Regions from separate parts of the Planomonospora sp. ID91781 genome, predicted to be linked through region 2. Evidence: riboswitches for the same ligand, from Rfam matches in the RefSeq annotation. Region 2 holds a riboswitch; the other holds the start of a gene.

Region 1 (10,100 bases), on a different contig from region 2:
AAGGTGGTCTGCGCCGACGTCGACGAGACCGCCGGCGCGAAGGCCGCCGCCGAGGTGGGCGGCCTGTTCGTGCGCGCCGACGTCACCGACGAGGGCGACGTGATCCGGATGTACCAGGAGGCGGCCGACGCCTACGGCGGCGTGGACATCGCGTTCAACAACGCCGGCATCTCCCCGCCGGACGACGACTCGATCCTGGAGACCGGCCTGGACGCCTGGCGCCGGGTCCAGGAGGTCAACCTGACCAGCGTCTACCTGTGCTGCAAGCACGTCATCCCGCACATGCGGCGGCGCGGCGGGGGCTCCATCGTCAACACCGCGTCGTTCGTCGCGGTGATGGGCTCGGCGACCAGCCAGATCTCCTACACCGCCTCCAAGGGCGGCGTGCTGGCGATGTCGCGGGAGCTGGGCGTGCAGTTCGCCCGCGAGGGCATCCGGGTCAACGCGCTGTGCCCTGGACCGGTGAACACCCCGCTGCTGCAGGAGCTGTTCGCCGCCGACCCGGAGCGGGCGCAGCGCCGCCTGGTGCACGTCCCGCTCGGCCGGTTCGCCGAGGCCGCCGAGATCGCCGCCGCGGTGGCGTTCCTGGCCTCCGACGACGCGAGCTTCGTCACCGCCTCGCAGTTCCTCGTCGACGGTGGCATCTCCGGCGCCTACGTCACCCCGCTGTAGCCGTGTCCCGCCCCGTCATCGGCATCACCTGCTACGTCGAACCCGCCCGCTTCACCGTCTGGGAGACGACCGCGGCGCTCCTGCCGTACGGCTACGTCGACCACGTGGTCCGGGCGGGCGGCCGACCGGTGATCCTGCCCCCGGCGGGCGACCCCGCCGGTCTGCTCGACCGCCTGGACGGGCTGATCCTGGCCGGCGGCGGCGACGTCGACCCGGCCCGGTACGGCGAGCGCCCGCACGAGCGCACCAGCCACGTCCGGGACTTCCGCGACGACGCCGAACTGGGACTGGTCCGGGCGGCCCTGGAGCACGGCCTGCCGTTCCTGGGCGTCTGCCGCGGCCTGCAGATCCTCAACACGGCCCTGGGCGGAACCCTCTGCCAGCACCTGCCCGACGCGGTCGGCCACACCGGGCACGCCCCCGCGCCGGGGACCTTCGGCCGCATGCCGGTACGGCTCTCCCCCGGCAGCCGGATCGCGACGATCCTCGGCGCGGAGAGCCAGGACGTGGCCCACTACCACCACCAGGCCGCCGACCGGCTGGGCGACGGCCTGACCGTGACCGCCCGGAGCCAGGACGGCACCGTCGAGGCCGTGGAGCTGGCGGACCGCCCCTTCGCCCTGGCGGTCCAGTGGCACCCCGAGGCCGATGACGAATCGGCCCTGTTCGAGGCGCTCGTCGGGCACGCCCGCCGCTGAGCGCGCCGCCGGGCCAGGGCCGGGAGACCCGACAGCGGCGGCGACGGCCGGAACCGGGAGGCACGGCGCTGCGGAGACGACCGGGACCGGGAGACCCGGCGGCGCGGCGACGGCCGGAACCGGGAGACCCGGCGGCGCGGCGACGGCCGGAACCGGGAGACCCGGCGGCGCGGCGACGGCCGCGGATCAGGGGGACCCGGCGGCGCGGCGGTCCCGCCGGGGGATTTCGCTCGGCGGTCCCGGGCCGTTAGGCTGGCCGCGACACCGATGTGAACCCCGTGCGGGAGAGCGTCCTGACATCCAGGCCAGGACCCCTGAAGGAGCAAGCCCTCCCCGCGAACCTCTCAAGGCAAAGGACCGTGCGGGTAGGTGCCCTCTGGAAAGCAGGCCCCCGAGGTCTCGCCGAAGGTGAAAGTCCGGTAAAAACCGGGCGAAACTCTCAGGCATCCACGACAGAGGGGGAGGATGCTCTCATCCGACCCATGCCTGAGGTGCGATCATGCCCCGACCCACGCCACTGCGCGGCGTCCATACGTCTCTCGGCGCGACCCTGACCGACTTCGCGGGCTGGCTCATGCCGCTCCGCTACGGCAGCGAGTCCGCCGAGCACAACGCGGTCCGTCAGGCCGCGGGCCTGTTCGACCTCTCCCACATGGGCGAGATCTTCGTGACCGGGCCGCAGGCCGGCCAGGCCCTCGACTACGCGCTCGTCGGCCACCTGTCCGTACTGGAGCCCGGCCGCGCCCGCTACACCATGATCGTCAACTCCCGCGGCGGCGTGCTGGACGACCTGATCGTCTACCGCCTCGCCCCCGAGGAGTTCATGGTCGTCGCCAACGCCTCCAACTACCCCGCGGTCGCCGCCAGGCTCGCCGAACGGGCCAAGGGCTTCGACGCCGCCGTCGAGGACCGCTCCGAGCAGTACGCGCTCGTCGCGGTCCAGGGCCCCAGGTCCCAGGAGATCCTCGCCGCGCTCACCGACGCCGACCTCGCCGGCCTCAAGTACTACGCCGGGCTGCCCGCCACCGTCGCCGGCCGCGAGGCGCTCATCGCCCGCACCGGCTACACCGGCGAGGACGGCTTCGAGCTGTTCGTCGCCAACGACGACGCCGAGCCGCTGTGGACCGCGCTCACCGAGGCGGGCGCGCCGCACGGCCTGCTCCCCGCCGGCCTGTCCGCCCGCGACACCCTCCGCCTGGAGGCGGGCATGCCGCTGTACGGCAACGAGCTGTCCACCGCCCTCACCCCGTTCGACGCCGGCCTCGGCCGTGTGGTGAAGTTTGACAAACCGGGCGACTTCGTCGGCCGGGCGGCCCTCGAACCCCTCAAGGACGTCCCCCCGGCCCGCCGCCTGACGGGCCTGGTCGCGGCCGGCCGCCGCGTGCCCCGCCACGGCTACCCGGTGGTGCTGGCCTCCGGCGGCAGCACGGTCGTCGGCGAGGTCACCAGCGGGGCCCCCTCGCAGTCGCTCGGCAGGCCCATCGCCATGGCCTACGTGGACACCGCCGCGACGGGGGAAGCGCTGGCGGTGGACATCCGGGGCCGCCACGAGCCGGTCGAGGTCGTCGACCTGCCTTTCTACAGGAGGAACAAGTGAGCAGCATTCCCGACGAACTGCACTACACCAAGGAACACGAGTGGATCGCGGGCGTCGACGACGGCCTGACCCTCACCGTGGGCATCACCGCCTACGCCGCCGAGGCCCTCGGTGACGTGGTCTACGTGCAGGTCCCCGAGGTCGGCACGACCGTCGCCGCCGGCGACGCGGTCGGCGAGGTCGAGTCGACCAAGTCGGTCAGCGACATCTACGCCCCCGTCGGCGGCGAGGTCGTCGAGGTCAACACCGCCGTCGTCGACGACCCCTCCCTGGTCAACGGCGACCCGTACGGCGAGGGCTGGCTGTTCCGCGTCCGCCTCGAAGGCGAGGCCGCCGACCTGCTCTCCGCCGAGGAGTACACCGCCCTCACCTCCGGCGAATCCTGAAATCTTCTCTCCCGCACCGTGATCGCGCGCGCCACCCGGCGCGCGCGGTCCCGGTGACGTAAGGACAAGGACCGATCAATGGCGATCAGCGTCTTCGACCTCTTCAAAATCGGCATCGGCCCCTCCAGCTCCCACACCGGTGGACCGATGGCCGCCGCCCACCGCTTCGCCCGCGGCCTCGACCGCGACGGCCTGCTGGACAAGACCGCCCGCGTCGAGGCCGTGCTGTACGGCTCCCTCGGCCTGACCGGCAAGGGCCACGGCAGCGACAAGGCCGTCCTGCTCGGCCTGTCCGGCGAGAAGCCCGAACTCGTCGACGTCGACACCGTCGACGAGCGGCTGGCCGCCATGAGGTCCTCCGGGACCATCCTGCTGTACCGCTCCCGCGAGATCCCCTTCGTCGTCGGCGAGGACCTCGTCTTCGAGCGGAAGATCTCGCTGCCCGGCCACCCCAACGGCATGCGCTTCACCGCCTTCGACGAGAACGGCGAGACCCTCCGCGAGAAGGTCTACTACTCCGTCGGCGGCGGTTTCGTCGTCGACGAGAACGCCACCGGCGCCGACCGCATCAAGCCCGACGACACCGAGCTGCCGCACCCCTTCACCACCGCCGCCGAACTGCTCGCCCGGTGCCGCGAGACCGGCCTGTCCGTCTCCGGCCTGATGCTCGAGAACGAGAAGGCCTTCGGCCGCACCGAGGACGAGATCCGCGCCCGCCTGCTCGACCTGTGGCGCGTCATGTCCGAGTGCGTACGGCGCGGCATCGCCAAGGAGGGCATGCTCCCCGGCGGCCTCAAGGTCCGCAGGCGCGCCCACCAGCTCCACCGGCAGCTGCAGGCCGAGGACCCCGGCAGCGACCCCCTCCAGACGATGGACTGGGTCTCCCTGTTCGCCCTCGCCGTCAACGAGGAGAACGCCGCCGGCGGCCGCATCGTCACCGCCCCCACCAACGGCGCGGCCGGCATCATCCCCGCCGTCCTCACCTACTACGACCGCTTCGTCCGCAGAGCCGACGGCGCGGACGGCCGGCCCGGCGGCGGCGCGGACGACGACGGCGTCGTCCGCTTCCTGCTCACCGCCGGAGCCATCGGCGTGCTGTTCAAGGAGAACGCCTCCATCTCCGGCGCCGAGGTCGGCTGCCAGGGCGAGGTCGGCTCGGCCTGCTCGATGGCCGCCGCCGGACTCACCGAGGTGCTCGGCGGCACCCCCGAGCAGGTGGAGAACGCCGCCGAGATCGGCATCGAGCACAACCTCGGCCTGACCTGCGACCCCGTCGGGGGCCTGGTCCAGATCCCGTGCATCGAGCGCAACGCCGTCGCCTCCATCAAGGCCATCACCGCCGCCCGCATCGCGCTGCGCGGCGACGGCCGGCACTTCGTCGCCCTCGACAAGGCCATCAAGACCATGCGCGACACCGGCCGCGACATGCTCGACAAGTACAAGGAGACCAGCCGCGGCGGCCTCGCCGTCAACGTCATCGAGTGCTGACGGCGGACGTCCGCCCGGAAGGCCCCGCCCCGGCGGCCCCGGGCGGACGTCCGGCCGTCCGGAGACATCCAGGTATCCGGGCGGACATCCGGATATCCAGGCGGACATCCGGGCGGACACTGCGAACACCGCCAAGCGCCGCGAAGTTCTCCATCGCGGACGAGACCGCCCGCCTCTGGAGCTATCGTGGTCAACCTGTTCGTGAAGGTCAGGGAGGTCGCGTGACGACGGAAGCCCAACCGGCGGACCGCTTCCTCCGCACCCACTGGCTGTTCCTGGTCGCGCTGCTGGCGGGCGGCGGCCTGCGGGCCCTCGCCGTACTCGGCTACCGCCCCGCCCTGTGGTTCTGGCCCGACTCCTTCACCCACCTCGACGCCGCCCTCGCCCTCCGCCCCACCGGGTCGCACTCCTCCGGCTACCCCCTCTTCCTGCGGCTGCTGAGCCCGCTGCAGAGCGTGCAGGCCGTGGTCGTCGCCCAGCACCTGTTCGGCCTCGCCACCGCCTGCTGCGTCTACCTCCTGCTGCGCCGTCTGGCCCGCCTCCCCGGCTGGGGCGCCACCCTCGCCGCGCTCCCCGCCCTGCTCGACGCCCACCAGATCCGGCTCGAACACCTCGTCACGGCGGACGCGCTCTTCCAGTCCCTCGCCGTGCTCGCCCTCACCCTGCTGCTGTGGAACCGCCGCCCGTCCGCCCGGACCGCCCTGCTCGCCGGGGCCCTCCTGGCCGCGGCCGCCGCCACCCGCGCCCTCGGCCTGCCGCTGCTCCTGCTGGTCCTCGTCTGCCTGGCCGTCCGCCGCGCCGGCTGGAGAGCCGTCACCGCCACCGCCGCGGCCGCCGCCCTGGTCCTCGGCGCGCACGCCGTCTGGTTCGCGGCCGAGTTCGGCGACCACGGCCTGACCCGCGGCAACGCCCACTTCTGGGCCCGCACGACGACCTTCGCCGACTGCGCCAGGATCAGGCCCACCGGCCCCGCGGCCGCCCTCTGCCCCGCCGAACCGCTCGGCGAGCGCAAACCGCCCTCCGCCTACCTCTCCGACGGCGGCTCGCCGCTGAACACGTTCCCTGGCTCCCCCGCCGAACGCGACGCGCTCGCCGGCGACTTCGCCCTGCAGGCCGTCAGAGCCCAGCCCGCCGACTTCCTGCGCACCGGACTCGCCGACCTCGCCCACGTCTTCGACTGGGACCGGCGCGTCCACCCCACCGCCGAGGACCAGAGCGCCCACGTCTTCCCCGACGCCGCCGCCTCCCCGCCCGACACCCCCGCCGCCGGCGGCCGCACCGCCGCCGAACTCGCCACCGCCTACCAGGCCGACCCCGGCGAACCGCGCCTCGTCGACCCCTACGCGGGCTGGCTGCGCGCCTACCAGGAACACGGCTTCCTGCGCGGCCCCTTCCTCGGCGTCGTCCTGGCCATCGGCCTGATCGGCGTCCTGACCCGCTGGCGGCGCCTCGGCGGCGCCCTCCTCCCGCCCTGGACCGCGGCCGCCGTCCTGATCGCGCTGCCGCAGTTCACCACGGCCTTCGACCACCGCCACGCGGTGGTCGCCGCCCCTTTCGCCTGCCTGGCCGCCGGGCTGGCCTTCGGCGGGCGCGACTCCGAGACCGCCGCCGGCACCCCCGGCGCCCCCACCGAGAACTCCGCTGAGGGCCCCGTGAACCCCCCGGGCGAGGCCGCCCGGCGGGCCTCAGCGACGGCGGACGTGCACCCGGACGGAAACCCCCAGCGCATCGTCCCCTATCGCCCGCCGAACCCTGTCGACGGCGTCCTCGTTCATCCGCGCTACGAGCTCGCCGACGTCGGTCGCGGGCCCGCAGCGTACCCCGATCCGGATCCGGTCCCCCTCGACCGTGCGGACCCGGACCCGGCTCAGCCCTTCGACTTCTTTAAGCGCGACCCCCAGCATCGCGATCCCGGTCTCACTGCGGCGGCCCCGCCGCCCCCAGCCCAGGGACCGCAGCAGCCAGCGGACCGCGACAAGCCCCAGTACTACAAGTACTAACGCCGCCAGCCACCCCGCCCCGGGATCCTCCGCCAGCCGCGCCGGCAGCCCGGGATCCAGCACCGGCGCCTCCGCCGCGTGTCCCGGGACCTCCCCCAGCCCGCGCAGCACGCCGTACCCTCCCGCCCCGGCCAGCACCAGCCCGGTGACGGTCAGACCGACGCGGTTGCCCAGATATGCCCTCATCAGCCCCTCCGCCCGCACAGACCACCCGGAAACATCCTCATCGGACCCTCCGACCCGCGCCGACCGCCCGGGAACGCCCGCGTCCGATCCCCCGGCCGCACAGCCCACCCGGAAAGACCCTCATCAGATCCCCCGGCCGCGCAACCGCACCACGACCTCGTCGCCGCACACCGCGCCCAGAGCGGCCAGCCGGTCCCCGACCTCCGCCCCCACCCGGCGCAGCAACCGCCCCGTCCCGTCCGTCTCCGCGACCACCAGGACCTCCACGCCGCCGCGGCCCAGCCGCACCCGCGCCCGGCCCACCCCGTCCACCGACTCCGCCGCGGCCCGCAGCGTACGGCGCAGCCCCGACCGGGTCAGGCCGATCACCGCCAGCGGATCACCCGTCTCCAGCGGCACCAGCCGGGGCCGTCCGGGCACGACCGCCACCGCGACCAGCGCCGCGCCCACCGCCACCACTCCCAGCGCCGCCCCCAGCACCACCGGGTCCGACCAGCTCAGCGCCCCCGGCCCGGCCGCGAGCCCGCCGTACACCGCCAGCGCCGAGGACGACCCGGTCAGCAGCGCCACCGCGCCCGCCGCCAGCCCGGACAGCACCACCGAGGCCGCCAGCGCGACCACCGCGCCCGCCGGGCCCCGGCTCGGCCGCAGCAACCGCACCGCCCTGCGCCCGCCCGCCTGCGGCCGCGGCCCCTCGGGCGCCTCCGGCGCGCCTCCCGGGCCCGCCAGGATCTCCTGGAGAGTAGTCATCACCCGGCCAGGTCTACGGCGTCCGCCCCCGCCCCGGTACGGCACGACGCACCGGCCGACGCGATTGCTGACCCGATCCGGAGGAAGAATTTACCTGCGGCCGGTTAACATGAGAACTACTCATGTATCTTCGGCGGAGTTATCCTGCCCCCATGGACGACCGCCAGCGCTACGACCGGGCCACCGCGCACCTCGAACCCCCGTTCGCCGTGCTCGACCTCGCCGCCCTGCGCGCCAACGCCACCGACATGACCCGGCGCGCCCACGGCAAACCCATCCGCGTCGCCAGCAAGTCCATCCGCTCCCGCCCCGTCCTCCAACGCATCCTCGCCATGGACGGCTACACCGGCACCATGGCCTACACCCTCCCCGAAGCCCTCTGGCTCGCCTCCACCGGCCTGCGCGACATCCTCGTCGCCTACCCCACCGCCGACCGCACCGCCGTCACCCGGCTCGCCACCGACCCCCGCGCCGCCCGCGAGATCACCCTCATGGTCGACCGCACCGACCACCTCGACCTCATCGAGACCGCCACCGCCGGACTCCGCGACCGCCACGAGATCCGCCTCTGCCTCGACGTCGACGCCGGCTACACCGCCCTCGGCGGCCGCCTGCGCGCCGGAGCCCTCCGCTCCCCCGTCCGCGACGCCGACCAGGCCGCCGACATCGCCGCCGACATCGCCAAACGCCCCGGCCTCCGCCTCACCGGCCTCATGGCCTACGAAGCCCAGATCGCCGGAGTCGGCGACGCCCCGCCCGGCCACCCCCTCACCGCCCGCGCCATCCGCTGGATGCAGACCCGCTCCCGCCGCGAACTCATCCTCCGCAGAGGCCGCATCGTCCAGGCCGTCCGCCAGCTCGCCGACCTCGAATTCGTCAACGGCGGCGGCACCGGCAGCCTCGCCACCACCACCCGCGAGAAAGCCGTCACCGAACTCACCGCCGGCTCCGGCTTCTACCACCCGCGCCTGTTCGACTTCTACCGCGGCTTCACCGGCCGCCCCGCCGCCCTCTTCGCCCTGCCCGTCGTCCGCCGCCCCGCCCCCGGCGTCGCCACCGTCCTCGGCGGCGGCTACACCGCCTCCGGCGCACCCGGACCCGACCGGCTCCCCCAGCCCTACCTGCCCTGCGGCCTGCGCTACGACCCCCGCGAAGGCGCCGGCGAAGTCCAGACCCCGCTCATCGGCCAGCCCGCCGAAGACCTCCGCCTCGGCGACCGCGTGTGGTTCCGCCACGCCAAGGCCGGCGAACTCTGCGAACGCTTCGCCACCCTCCACCTCATCGACGGCGACGAGATCGTCGACGAGGTCCCCACCTACCGGGGCGAGGGCCGCACCTTCCTCTGACCCCCGCCCCGCATGTCACCTCCGGCGGCGCCGCCTCACCAGCAGGACCGCCGCCCCGACCACCAGGACCGCCCCCACGCCGATCAGCACCGGCGCCAGACCCGGCGCCTCGTCCGCCCACAGGTCGTCCCCGGGCTCACCCGCCGGTTTCATCGGACGCGGCGAGACCCCCACCGCGTCACCGATCCTGTCCCCGACGGACGCGACGAACTGCTTCGCGTTCGCCTCCACCCTGGCCACCGTCCGCCGCGCGACGTTCTTCGGACGCACCCGGTCCGCGATGGCGTCGACCGTCTCGGCCAACTCCGCCCGCGTGCGCTCGATCCGCCGCTCCAGCTCAGCCGGATCGGTCTCCGCCATGGCTCTCCTCTCGTCGCCCTCGACGACGATCAGTCTCTCAGGTCCGGCGCTCCCCTGACACTTCGGGCAGGCCGGTAAGTTGACCAGGGAGAACCATTCCTCGGAGGAAACGTGACGAAACTCGAATCAGGCGACGCCGCCCCGGAGTTCGCCCTCCCGGCCGCCGACGGCACCACCGTCTCCCTCGACGCCCACCGCGGCAGGCGCGTCATCCTGTACTTCTACCCCGCCGCCATGACCCCCGGCTGCACCAAGCAGGCCTGCGACTTCCGCGACAGCCTCGACTCCCTCGCCGCCGCGGGCTTCGCCGTACTCGGCGTCTCCAAGGACACCCCCGCCAAGCTCGCGAAGTTCGCCGAGCACGACGCCCTGACCTTCCCCCTGCTCTCCGACCCCGAGCTGGAGGTGCACAAGGCCTACGGCGCCTACGGCGAGAAGACGATGTACGGCAGGACCACCGTCGGCGTCATCCGCTCCACCTTCGTCATCGACGCCGACGGGAAAGTGGAGAAGGCCCTCTACAACGTGAAGGCCACCGGCCACGTGGCCCGCCTCCGCCGCGAACTCGGCCTCGACTGAATGGCATTAATTGTCATTTAGTACGATTTGCCCATGCC
Region 2 (10,100 bases):
AGCACCCCGGAGTGCTCGCCCTGGCCCTGACCAAGCCACCCAAGGGGCAGGCCGCGATGGCCGTGCGGGAGCAGACCGAACAGCTGGCCGAGGCGGGGCTGCCGGACGCGGCCCAGGCCGTGCGGGCGCTGCGCGCCTACGTCTTCGGCGCGGTGGCGGTGGAGGTCCAGCAGTCGGGCTGGGCCGAGCCCGCCGGTCCGGAGGATGACGCCGAGCCGTGGCTGCCGCCCTCCAGAGGCGGCGGCAGCGCGGCGGCCGACGCGGATTTCGAGCGGGGGCTCGACGCCCTGCTGGCCGGCCTCACCCGGAGCTGACCCCTCCCGGACCGGCGCGGACGGCCCGGGACGCGGAGGCGGCTCCGGTCGGCTCTCCGGTTCACAACCGATCGTTTACACAATCTCCGGCGTGTCGCACTTGGCCGGTTATCGGGTGATGCGGCACGCTGTGTCATAGGTCACATACCGGTGTCATAGGTCACGCCCCCACTGGGACCGAAGGGCCACTTCCAATGGCCCTCAAACGGTCCTAACTGACTATGTCGCGCGGGTGTGACCCGTCACACACTTGAGCTGTTCAGTGTGCACGCCTCACCCCGTTCGAGGCGTGCACCGTCATATGTCAACCGCAAACGCTCGTCCCTCGTCATACGTGGGAACGGGGTCCCATCGGTGACGGTGCCCGCCGATCGCCGACGTCGACCCCGGCGAGCCGACACGAGAGATCTGGAGGCACGCCGATGTGCCCGCACGAGCCGTCCTGCCCTTCCGCCGATGGGCCGGGCCGCGAGGCCGCCCGCACCGTGGTCGCCCACCCCGAGCAGGGGTGGAGCCTTCTCTGCAACGGCGTGGTGCTGTTCGAGGACACCGGTGAGCTGCTGCCCGATGGTGCCGTCATCGAGCCGCACCGCCCCCTGGCCGGCGTCTCCTGAGCATCCGCGTCACCGGGGGCGGGCCGCGCCCTGTCTGATCAGCGCCGGGCCCGCGCCCTGGCGTCGAGCCACCCGGCCACGGCCCCGCCCACCAGGGCGGGGTCCTTCTTCAGGTCGTGTCCCTCCCCCGGCAGCACGACCAGGCGTGCGACGTCCTCCGCCGCCGGCACGCCGAAGGGGTCCCGGTCCCCGCTGACCGCCAGCACGTCCACGCCCGCGGCGCGCAGTTCCTGCGCGCGGGAGCGCTCCGGCCTGCTCGGCGGGTGCAGCGGGAAGGCCAGTGCGACGACCGCCTCGGCCCCCACCGCGCCCGCCGTACGGCACGCCACCCTGGCCCCGTTGCTCCGCCCGCCCTGCACCAGCGGCAGGCCGGGGTGACTCCGGCGGACCTCCGCCACCGCGGCCGCCCACGCCTCGTCCTGCTTGACCGCCGAGCCCGGCGCGTGCGCACCGCGCAACCGGAACGGCTGCGTCACCCGGGCGACCAGGCCGCCGATCCCCAGCACGGCGTCCCGTACGGCCAGCAGGTCCGGCGCCTCCACTCCCCCGGCCGAGCCGTGCGTGAGGACCAGCAGGAACCTGGGGTCCGGAACCGGGTCGATCTCGGCCCGCGCCGGGCCGTGCGGCGTCACGATCTCCATGGGGGAACGCTACCGGTGCCGTCCGCGGATCTCGTCCTGATGACCGATGCCATGCCCCCGCGCAGGGTGCAGACTGGGAACGTGCAGGAAAACCACGACATCCGCCAGGACATGCGCGCCACCCTCGACGCCCGGCGCGAACTGGGCCCCGAGTACGAAACGGCGCTCGTCGAGTCGTTCGTCGAACGGCTCGACGCGACCATCGCCGCCCGCGTGCGGGCCGAGGTGCATGCCACCGGCTCCGCACCCTACGGACCGCCCCCCAAGAAGCAGCGCAGGAGCGGTGATTCGTCGGCCACGATCGCGCTGGGCTCACTGGGCATCGGCATCCCGCTGACCGGCATCGCCGCGGGCGAGGCCGGGGTCGCCGGCCTGCTGCTCGCCTGGGGCGGCATCATCGCGGTCAACCTCGCCCACGCGCTGGGCGGCTGGCGCCGCCGCGACTACCGCGACTACTGATCCGGCCGCCGTCCCCCGCCGGGGCCGTGCCCCCCCGGAGGGGGTGCTCCCACGGGTGGATCGGCCGCCGGGCCGGACGGCCCGGCCCCCGAGCGGTGCCCGGTCCGCCCGCTCCCAGCAGGGACCGTGACACGGCTCCTGCTCCGTCCCGCATGAGGGTGGGCCCGCGGCGGCGGAACCGCCACTCGCTACGGCAGGTCGCGGTCGCGGCGCAGCCGGACCTGGGCGGCCAGCCGCTCGTCGGCATGGCCGAGGCCGTAGTCCCACACCCGCTCGGCGTCCTCGTCGCGCCCCCGCAGCGGGAGCGTCCGGGCCAGGAGCTCGATGGCCAGCGCGCTCGTCTCGACGTCGCCGCCCTCCTCCACCGCCCCCTCGAACTCCGCGCACGCCAGTTCCAGGTGCGCCACGCCGAGCAGCACCCGCAGCCGCGGCGGATCGGCCACGTCCGGCACCGCCAGCGCCTCCAGGAGCACGTCGGCCGCTTCCCCGGGTTCCCCCTCCTCCAGGAGGAACTCCGCCAGCCGCTGGGCCGCCCGGGAGGCGATCTCCGGGTCCCCGGTGGCCAGGGCGGCCCGCAGCGCCTCCTCCGCCTCCCGCTCGTCCGCGGCCAGCCGGGCCAGGGCCATGTGCGCCAGCGGTGCGTAGCCGGGGTTCCCGAGCCCCAGGGCGGCCTGCCAGGCCGCCCTGGCCTGATCGGTCAGGTCCTCGCTCTCGAAGCTCTCGGCGAGCAGGCAGGCCGCCTGCGCGGCGAACTCCGGATGCCCCGTCGCCAGCGCGGTGCGCGCGGCGGCACGGGCCCCCGGCACGTCCCCCCGCTCCTGGAGCACCACGGCCAGCCCCACCGCTGCCTGGGCCCGGTCGGGCCCGTCGGCGTCGGCGGCCAGCTCGGCGAAGATCGCGGCGGCGCCGTCCAGGTCGCCGTCCTCGGCCAGCCTGCGCGCGACCTCCAGGGGGTGTGTGTCGACGTCCGGCATTCAAGATCCTCCCCGGGTAAGGAACGGCCCCGAGCCTAACGACTCGGGGCCGTCCGCGTCTTCGCATACGCGGTGATCCGTGCGGTCCCGCGGGCGGGCCGTACGGCGGGCGGGTCAGTCCTCGTACGCCTCCAGCGGCGGGCAGGAGCAGACGAGGTTGCGGTCGCCGTAGGCCTGGTCGATGCGGCGCACCGGCGACCAGTACTTGCCCTCGCGCAGCGACGGCACCGGGTAGGCGGCCTCGGTGCGCGTGTAGGCGTGGGACCACTCGTCGGCGGCGACGCAGTCGGCGGTGTGCGGCGCGTTGCGCAGCGGGTTGTCGGTCCGGTCGTAGGCCCCCGAGGCGACCTTCCCGATCTCCTCCCGGATCGCGATCATCGCGTCGCAGAACCGGTCGAGCTCGGCCAGGTCCTCGCTCTCGGTCGGCTCGATCATCAGCGTCCCGGCCACCGGGAAGGACATGGTCGGCGCGTGGAAGCCGTAGTCGACCAGGCGCTTGGCCACGTCGTCGACGGTGACGCCGGTCTCCTTGGTGATCTGGCGCAGGTCGACGATGCACTCGTGGGCGACCAGCCCGCCCCGGCCGGTGTACAGGACCGGGTAGTGCGGAGCCAGTCGGCGGGCCAGGTAGTTGGCCGACAGGATGGCCTGCTCGGTCGCGGCCTTGAGGCCCTCGCCGCCCATCATCCGGATGTAGGCCCAGGAGATCGGCAGGATGCCGGCCGAGCCGTACGGCGCGGCGGAGACCGGGCCGACCGCCGAGCCCTCGCGCAGCGGGTGGCCGGGCAGGTAGTCGGCGAGGTGGGCGCGGACCGCGACCGGGCCGACACCGGGGCCGCCGCCGCCGTGCGGGATGCAGAAGGTCTTGTGCAGGTTCAGGTGGGACACGTCGGCTCCGAACTCGCCGGGCTTGGCCAGGCCGACCAGGGCGTTGAGGTTGGCGCCGTCGACGTAGACCTGGCCGCCGGCCTCGTGGACCAGCTCGCAGACCCGGGTGATGCCCTCCTCGTACACGCCGTGCGTGGACGGGTAGGTGACCATGATCGCGGCGAGCCGGTCGCGGTGCGCCTCGATCTTGGCCTCCAGGTCGCCGAGGTCGACGTTGCCGTCGTCGTCGCAGGCCACCACGACCACCTTCATGCCCGCCATGACGGCGCTGGCGGCGTTGGTGCCGTGCGCCGAGGACGGGATGAGGCAGACCTCGCGACCGGCCTCGCCCCGAGCCCGGTGGTAGGCGCGGATGGCCAGCAGGCCGGCGAACTCGCCCTGGGAGCCGGCGTTGGGCTGGATCGACACGGCGTCGTAGCCGGTGACCTCGGCCAGCCAGCGCTCCAGCTCCCTGATGAGCTCCAGATAGCCCTCGACCTGGTCCTCGGGGGCGTACGGGTGCAGGCCGGCGAACTCCGGCCAGGTGATCGGCTCCATCTCGGTGGTCGCGTTGAGCTTCATGGTGCAGGAGCCCAGCGGGATCATCGACCGGTCGAGCGCGACGTCCTTGTCCTGGAGCCGGCGCAGGTAGCGCAGGAGCGCGGTCTCGGAGCGGTGGGCGTGGAAGACCGGGTGGGTGAGGTAGTCGCTCGTGCGCAGCAGCTCGGCGGGGAGCGCGTCGTGCGCGGCGGCGTCCAGGTCGGCCAGGACCGCGCCGCTGACCTCGAAGGCGGCCAGGACCTGCTCCAGGTGGAGCAGCTCGGTCTTCTCGTCGCAGCTGACGCCCACGTGGTCGGCGTCGACCAGGCGGAGGTTGACCCCGTTGTCGCGGGCGGTCGCGACGACCCGCTCCGCGCGGCCGGGCACCCGGGCGAGCACGGTGTCGAAGAAGACGTCGTGCACGACCTCCACGCCGCCCTGGCGCAGGCCCTCGGCGAGCACCACGGCGAGCCGGTGCACGCGCCGGGCGATCCGGCGCAGGCCGTCGGGGCCGTGGTGGACGGCGTACATGCCGGCGATCACGGCGAGCAGCACCTGCGCGGTGCAGATGTTGCTGGTGGCCTTCTCCCGGCGGATGTGCTGCTCGCGGGTCTGCAGCGCGAGCCGGTAGGCGGGGCGCCCGTCGGCGTCCTGGGAGACGCCGACCAGCCGGCCGGGCATCTGCCTCTGGAGACCCTCGCGGACCGCCATGTAGGCCGCGTGCGGGCCGCCGAAGCCGAGCGGGACGCCGAACCGCTGGGAGGAGCCGATCGCGATGTCGGCGCCGAGCTCGCCGGGCGGGGTGAGCACCGTGAGCGCCAGCAGGTCGGCGGCGGCCACGACCTGGGCGCCGCGGGCGCGGGCGGCCTCGGCGACCGCGCGGAAGTCGCGGATCCGGCCGCTCGCGCCGGGGTACTGCACCAGGACGCCGAAGCACTCGGGGAGCTCCCCGGACAGGTCGCTCTCGACCAGCTCGATGCCGAGCGGCTCGGCGCGGGTGCGCAGCACGGCCTTGGTCTGCGGCAGCGCGTCGGCGTCGACCACGAACACGTCCGACTTCGCCCGGCCGGCGCGGCGGGCCAGGGTCATCGCCTCGGCCGCGGCGGTGGCCTCGTCCAGCAGGGAGGCGCCGGCGATGTCGAGCCCGGTGAGGTCGGAGACGACCGTCTGGAAGTTGAGCAGGGCCTCCAGCCGGCCCTGGGAGATCTCCGGCTGGTAGGGGGTGTACGCGGTGTACCAGCCGGGGTTCTCCAGCAGGTTGCGGCGGATGACCGCGGGGGTGACCGTGTCGTGGTAGCCGAGGCCGATCATCGAGGTGAGCACGGTGTTGCGGGCGGCCAGCGCGCGCAGCTCCCCGATCGCCTCGGTCTCGCTCGCCGCCGAGGGCAGCTCCAGCCGGTCCGCGGAGCGGATCACCTCGGGCACGGCCACCGCGGTCAGGTCGGCGACGGAGGCGAATCCGACCGCCTCCAGCATGCGGGTCTGGTCGGCGTCGTCGGGCCCGATGTGGCGGGTGGCGAACGGCGGGGGGGCGAGCTCGCTGAGGGGTGACAGGTCGGTCATGGAAAGCCTCCCGAGGCGGTGGAGACCGGCGCTGGGCGCGGGCGTACGGGCCGGATCTCCCCCTCTGTCATCTCGACCTGAGAGCTTCACCTGCCCCTGACGGGGAGGCTTTCACCGTCGGTGAGACGCGCCTGGCGGACGCACCTGCTTTCCAGAGTTGCCTCGTCCGTGCGGTACAGGGTGCCTGAGAGATTCCGGGGAGGTTGCTCCTTCGGCGCCCCGACCATGGTCGGGGTCTCTCCCGCACAGGGTCGTCAGCGAGAACAACTTTACCCCGTGCGCCGAGCCTGCCGACGGCGGGCCAGCTCATCGCCGGGGTGATCGCCTAAAGGGCCTTCGTCGCTCTCCGCACGCTCGCCGGGAAGCTCCGCCAGGGAGCCCTCCACCTCCTGCCAGACCCGGCCCAGCGCGATGCCGAACACACCTTGGCCGCCCTGCAGCAGGTCGATGACCTCGTCGGGCGAGGTGCACTCGTAGACGCTGGCCCCGTCGCTCATCAGGGTGATCTGGGCCAGGTCGCCGGCCCCGCGGGAGCGCAGGTGGTGCACGGCGATCCGGATCTGCTGCAGGGAGACGCCCGTGTCGAGCAGGCGTTTGACGACCTTGAGCACCAGGATGTCGCGGAAGCCGTACAGCCGCTGGGTGCCGGAGCCGTGGGCGGCCCTGACGGTGGGCTCCACCAGGCCGGTGCGCGCCCAGTAGTCCAGCTGCCGGTAGGTGATCCCGGCAGCGGTGCAGGCCGTGGGGCCTCGATAGCCGACGTCGGCGGGCGGGCTCACCGGTCGCCCGTCGAACAGCAGGCCTTCTTCTCCGGCGCGCTGGCGCGCCGACCGGCGCCGCCCCGGATCATCCTGGCCGGCCGCCTTTCCTTCGCCGCTGCTGACCGCCACTGCGGACCTCCGGCTTTCTCTCATCCCATGGCCTGATCTGGGGGTTTGTACACGGCCACAGGTTCACTCGCACCGTAAGACTGGGATCTGCCTCAGTCAACGACCCCACTCGGCGCGTCGTGAAGCGTAAATGCACCGAAATTCCTACCCCGCACGGCCGAAGTCCTCCGGCGAGATCTGGTCAAGGAACTCCCTGAACTTCTCCACCTCGTCCTCCTGCCCCTCCTGGTCCTCAGGAATGATCACTCCGGCCTCCCTGACGACGTCCTCGCTGGCGAAGATGCGGGCACCGGTGCGCAGGGCCAGGGCGATGGAGTCCGACGGCCGGGCGCTCACCTCGGCCCCGTTGGAGAACACCAGGTCCGCGAAGAAGATCCCCTCCCGGAGCGCGACGATGTTCACCGTGGTCAGCCGGACCCCGAGCGCGTCGATGACGTCACGGAACAGGTCGTGCGTGAGCGGCCGGGGCGGCGGCTCCTCGGCCTGCGCCATGGCGATCGCGGTCGCCTCGGTCATCCCGATCCAGATCGGCAGGTAGCGCTCCCCGTGTGCCTCCTTCAGCAGGACGATCGGCTGGTTGGAGGGCATCTCGACCCGGACGCCCACGACCTCCATCTGCAACACGGGCTGCTCCGTTTTCGCTGGGTTCAACCGTTTCATTCAACGTAACACCCGCGGGGGCGCGGGCGCCCGGTCAGGCCCTCACCGGCCCAGGACCCCACGAACACCGGAACGCAGCAGCGAGGCGTGCAATTCCAGCAGCAGGCCGGAGATCTCCCTGGCGGTCTCGTCGGCCCGGTCGATCGCACCGGGCGCGCGACGGCGCAGCAGCGGCGCGACGGCCTGCTCCACGAGCCCGGCCTCCCGCTCGGCGGCGGCCCTGACCGCCCTCAGGTGGCGGGCCCGGAGACCGAAGGCGGACAGCGCGCCGACGCTGCGGGCCACGGCCAGCGCCTCGGCGTCGTAGTGCCGGGCCACGGCCGCCAGCAGTCCGTAGTCCTCGAGCTCGGCCAGGGTCTCCTCGTCGATCTCGGCGGCGGCCAGGAGCTCCTCGCGGCTGAGCCGGACCTCCGGCTGCGCCTCCGAGGGCACGGCGCGCGGCCGGGCGACGGGCCGCTCCTCGCGGTCGGCCTCCTCCAGCCGGTCCTTGATCACGCGCAGCGGCAGGTAGCGGTCACGCTGCTCGCTGAGGATGTAGCGGAGCCGCTCGACGTCGGCGTAGGTGAACTTGCGGTAGCCGGAGGGACTGCGCTCCGGTTCGATCAACCCCTCGCCCTCCAAGAAACGGATCTTGGAGATGCTGACGTCGGGGAACTCGCCCTGCAGCAGGGCGAGCACCTCCCCGATGCTCATGTGCGCACGAGCGGCCTGCGGGCTCATCATCCTCCAGCGGCGCCGCGGGTGAGGAACACCAGGCGGAACTTGCCGATCTGCACCTCGTCACCGCCGTAGAGCGGGACCTCCTCGATCCGCTCGCGGTTGACGTAGGTGCCGTTGAGACTGCCCACGTCGCGGACGGTGAACACGCCGCCGCCGCGCCGGTAGAACTCCACGTGGCGCCGCGAGACGGTGATGTCGTCCAGGAAGATGTCGCTCTCCGGGTGGCGGCCCACGGTGGTGAGGTCACTGTCCAGCAGGAAGCGACTGCCGGCGTTGGGACCGCGCTGGACGACGAGCAGGGCCGTGCCCGGGGGCAACTGCTCGACGGCCTGCCGCTCGGCGAGGAGCGCCTCCCCTGTCTCCGCCTCGTAGGCCTCGATCCCGGAGAGGGAGATCGTCGACGTGCTGTCTCCGGGTGTCTCGGCTCTGGTCAGCGGCGACCCGCAGCGAGAACAGAAACGCGCGTCCTCGGGGTTGGCATGACCGCACTGCGTGCAGTAGACGCTCGGCATCGATCGGCTCGGCCTCCTACCGCGAAGGCGCGGCAACGGTGCTCGGGGATGCGCGCCTCGCTTCTTCGCTTCTCAAGTGTTTGCTCAAACTGCGAATGCCGCAACTTACGCCGCTGAGGCGCAAAGGTCAAGGCGAGCACTGGACCGGGGGTTCGGTCGGGGACAAAGTTACAGGCGGGGAAGGCCCAAGGTCCATATCTTCGCCAAGCCGGGCGCGTCGCGCCGCCCGCCAGGTTCTCCCACGTCCCTCAGACCTCTCCCGTCCCGGACTCCCTCCGCCCCGCAGGCCCTCGATCCCCGCCCGCCCGGCGGGGTCACCCGGCTCACGGGCCGGCCGCCCGTTCCACGATCCGGGCCCAGTGCTCCAGCAGGACCTGCGCGGAGTCGGCGTCGGGCCCCTCGGCCCACAGGTGGGTGACCGCCTCGGAGGGGTCGGGCAGGACCAGCGTCCAGCTCCCGTCCTCGCCGACGACCCGCACGCCGTCGGTGGTGTCGATGCGCTGGCGCTCGGCCGCCTCGATGACCGAGCGCATCACCGCCCCCTTGGCCGCCCAGGGGGTCGGCACCGTACGGCGCAGCAGCCTGGCGACGGGGATCCTGGCGTCGATCTGGCTGAGCGAGAGCCGGGTCCTGGCGACCAGGCCGAGCAGGCGCAGGAAGACCGCCAGCCCGTCCACCGCCGGGCCGAACTCCGGCACGATGAACCCGCCGCGCCCGTCCCCGGCGAACACCATGTCCGGCGCGCGGGAGGCCGCGGTGAGCGCGTCGAGCGCGGTGGAGGTCCATTCGACCTGCACGCCGTGGAAGCGGCAGACCTGCTCGGCCACCCGCGTGGTGGTCACCGGCAGCGCCACCCGGCCGCCGCGCCGCTCGGCCGCGACCAGGTCCAGCACGACCAGCAGGGCGCGCTCCTCACTGATCAGCTGGCCCGTCTCGTTGACCAGCGAGACCCGCTCGCCCACCGGGTCGAACCGCACCCCGAACGCCGCCCGGGAGGAGCCGACCAGCTCCGCCAGGCGCTGCAGGTCGCGGCGGCGCTCGGCGAAGGTCTCGGTGGGCGAGGCCTCGTCCAGCCGGTTGTTGACGGTCAGCACGTCGACCCCGGCCCTGCCCAGCAGGCTCGGCAGCACCAGGGAGGAGGTGCCCCCGGCGCAGTCGACCACGACCTTCATGTCGGCGTCGCGCACGCCGGTCATGTCCACCCGGCGCAGCAGCTCGTGGGTGTAGTCCTCGACCGCCCGCGGGGGGAAGCCGAGCTCGGCGATCTCGCCGGGGAAGGCCCGGCGGAACTCCTGGCGGGAGAAGACCCGTTCCAGTTTCCGCTGCGCGGACCGGGACAGGTCGGC

What was found. Region 2 has a riboswitch for glycine ahead of gcvP (aminomethyl-transferring glycine dehydrogenase). Riboswitches for the same ligand answer to the same signal wherever they lie in the genome.
Region 1: linked by a shared signal. The riboswitch ahead of gcvT (glycine cleavage system aminomethyltransferase GcvT) and the one ahead of gcvP (aminomethyl-transferring glycine dehydrogenase) in region 2 are both predicted to bind glycine.

Annotation. Positions count from the first base shown of each region.
Region 1 is NZ_JABTEY010000001.1:2,431,099-2,441,198, reverse strand. It holds gene HS048_RS11160 (3-oxoacyl-ACP reductase) at 1-672, shown strand, start outside; gene HS048_RS11155 (gamma-glutamyl-gamma-aminobutyrate hydrolase family protein) at 675-1,370, shown strand; glycine riboswitch at 1,642-1,740, shown strand; glycine riboswitch at 1,741-1,836, shown strand; gene gcvT (glycine cleavage system aminomethyltransferase GcvT) at 1,870-2,967, shown strand; gene gcvH (glycine cleavage system protein GcvH) at 2,964-3,353, shown strand; gene HS048_RS11140 (L-serine ammonia-lyase) at 3,432-4,841, shown strand; gene HS048_RS11135 (hypothetical protein) at 5,063-6,841, shown strand; gene HS048_RS11130 (DUF6286 domain-containing protein) at 7,151-7,777, opposite strand; gene HS048_RS11125 (amino acid deaminase/aldolase) at 7,930-9,123, shown strand; gene HS048_RS11120 (DUF3618 domain-containing protein) at 9,139-9,483, opposite strand; gene bcp (thioredoxin-dependent thiol peroxidase) at 9,595-10,062, shown strand.
Region 2 is NZ_JABTEY010000002.1:80,901-91,000, reverse strand. It holds gene HS048_RS19610 (TetR/AcrR family transcriptional regulator C-terminal domain-containing protein) at 1-314, shown strand, start outside; gene HS048_RS19605 (DUF5999 family protein) at 737-928, shown strand; gene HS048_RS19600 (alpha/beta family hydrolase) at 967-1,569, opposite strand; gene HS048_RS19595 (hypothetical protein) at 1,651-2,028, shown strand; gene HS048_RS19590 (hypothetical protein) at 2,217-3,002, opposite strand; gene gcvP (aminomethyl-transferring glycine dehydrogenase) at 3,117-5,972, opposite strand; glycine riboswitch at 6,134-6,226, opposite strand; gene HS048_RS19580 (MerR family transcriptional regulator) at 6,242-6,862, opposite strand; gene HS048_RS19575 (bifunctional nuclease family protein) at 7,007-7,486, opposite strand; gene HS048_RS19570 (MerR family transcriptional regulator) at 7,565-8,215, opposite strand; gene HS048_RS19565 (FHA domain-containing protein) at 8,242-8,754, opposite strand; gene HS048_RS19560 (mannose-1-phosphate guanyltransferase) at 9,078-10,100, opposite strand, start outside.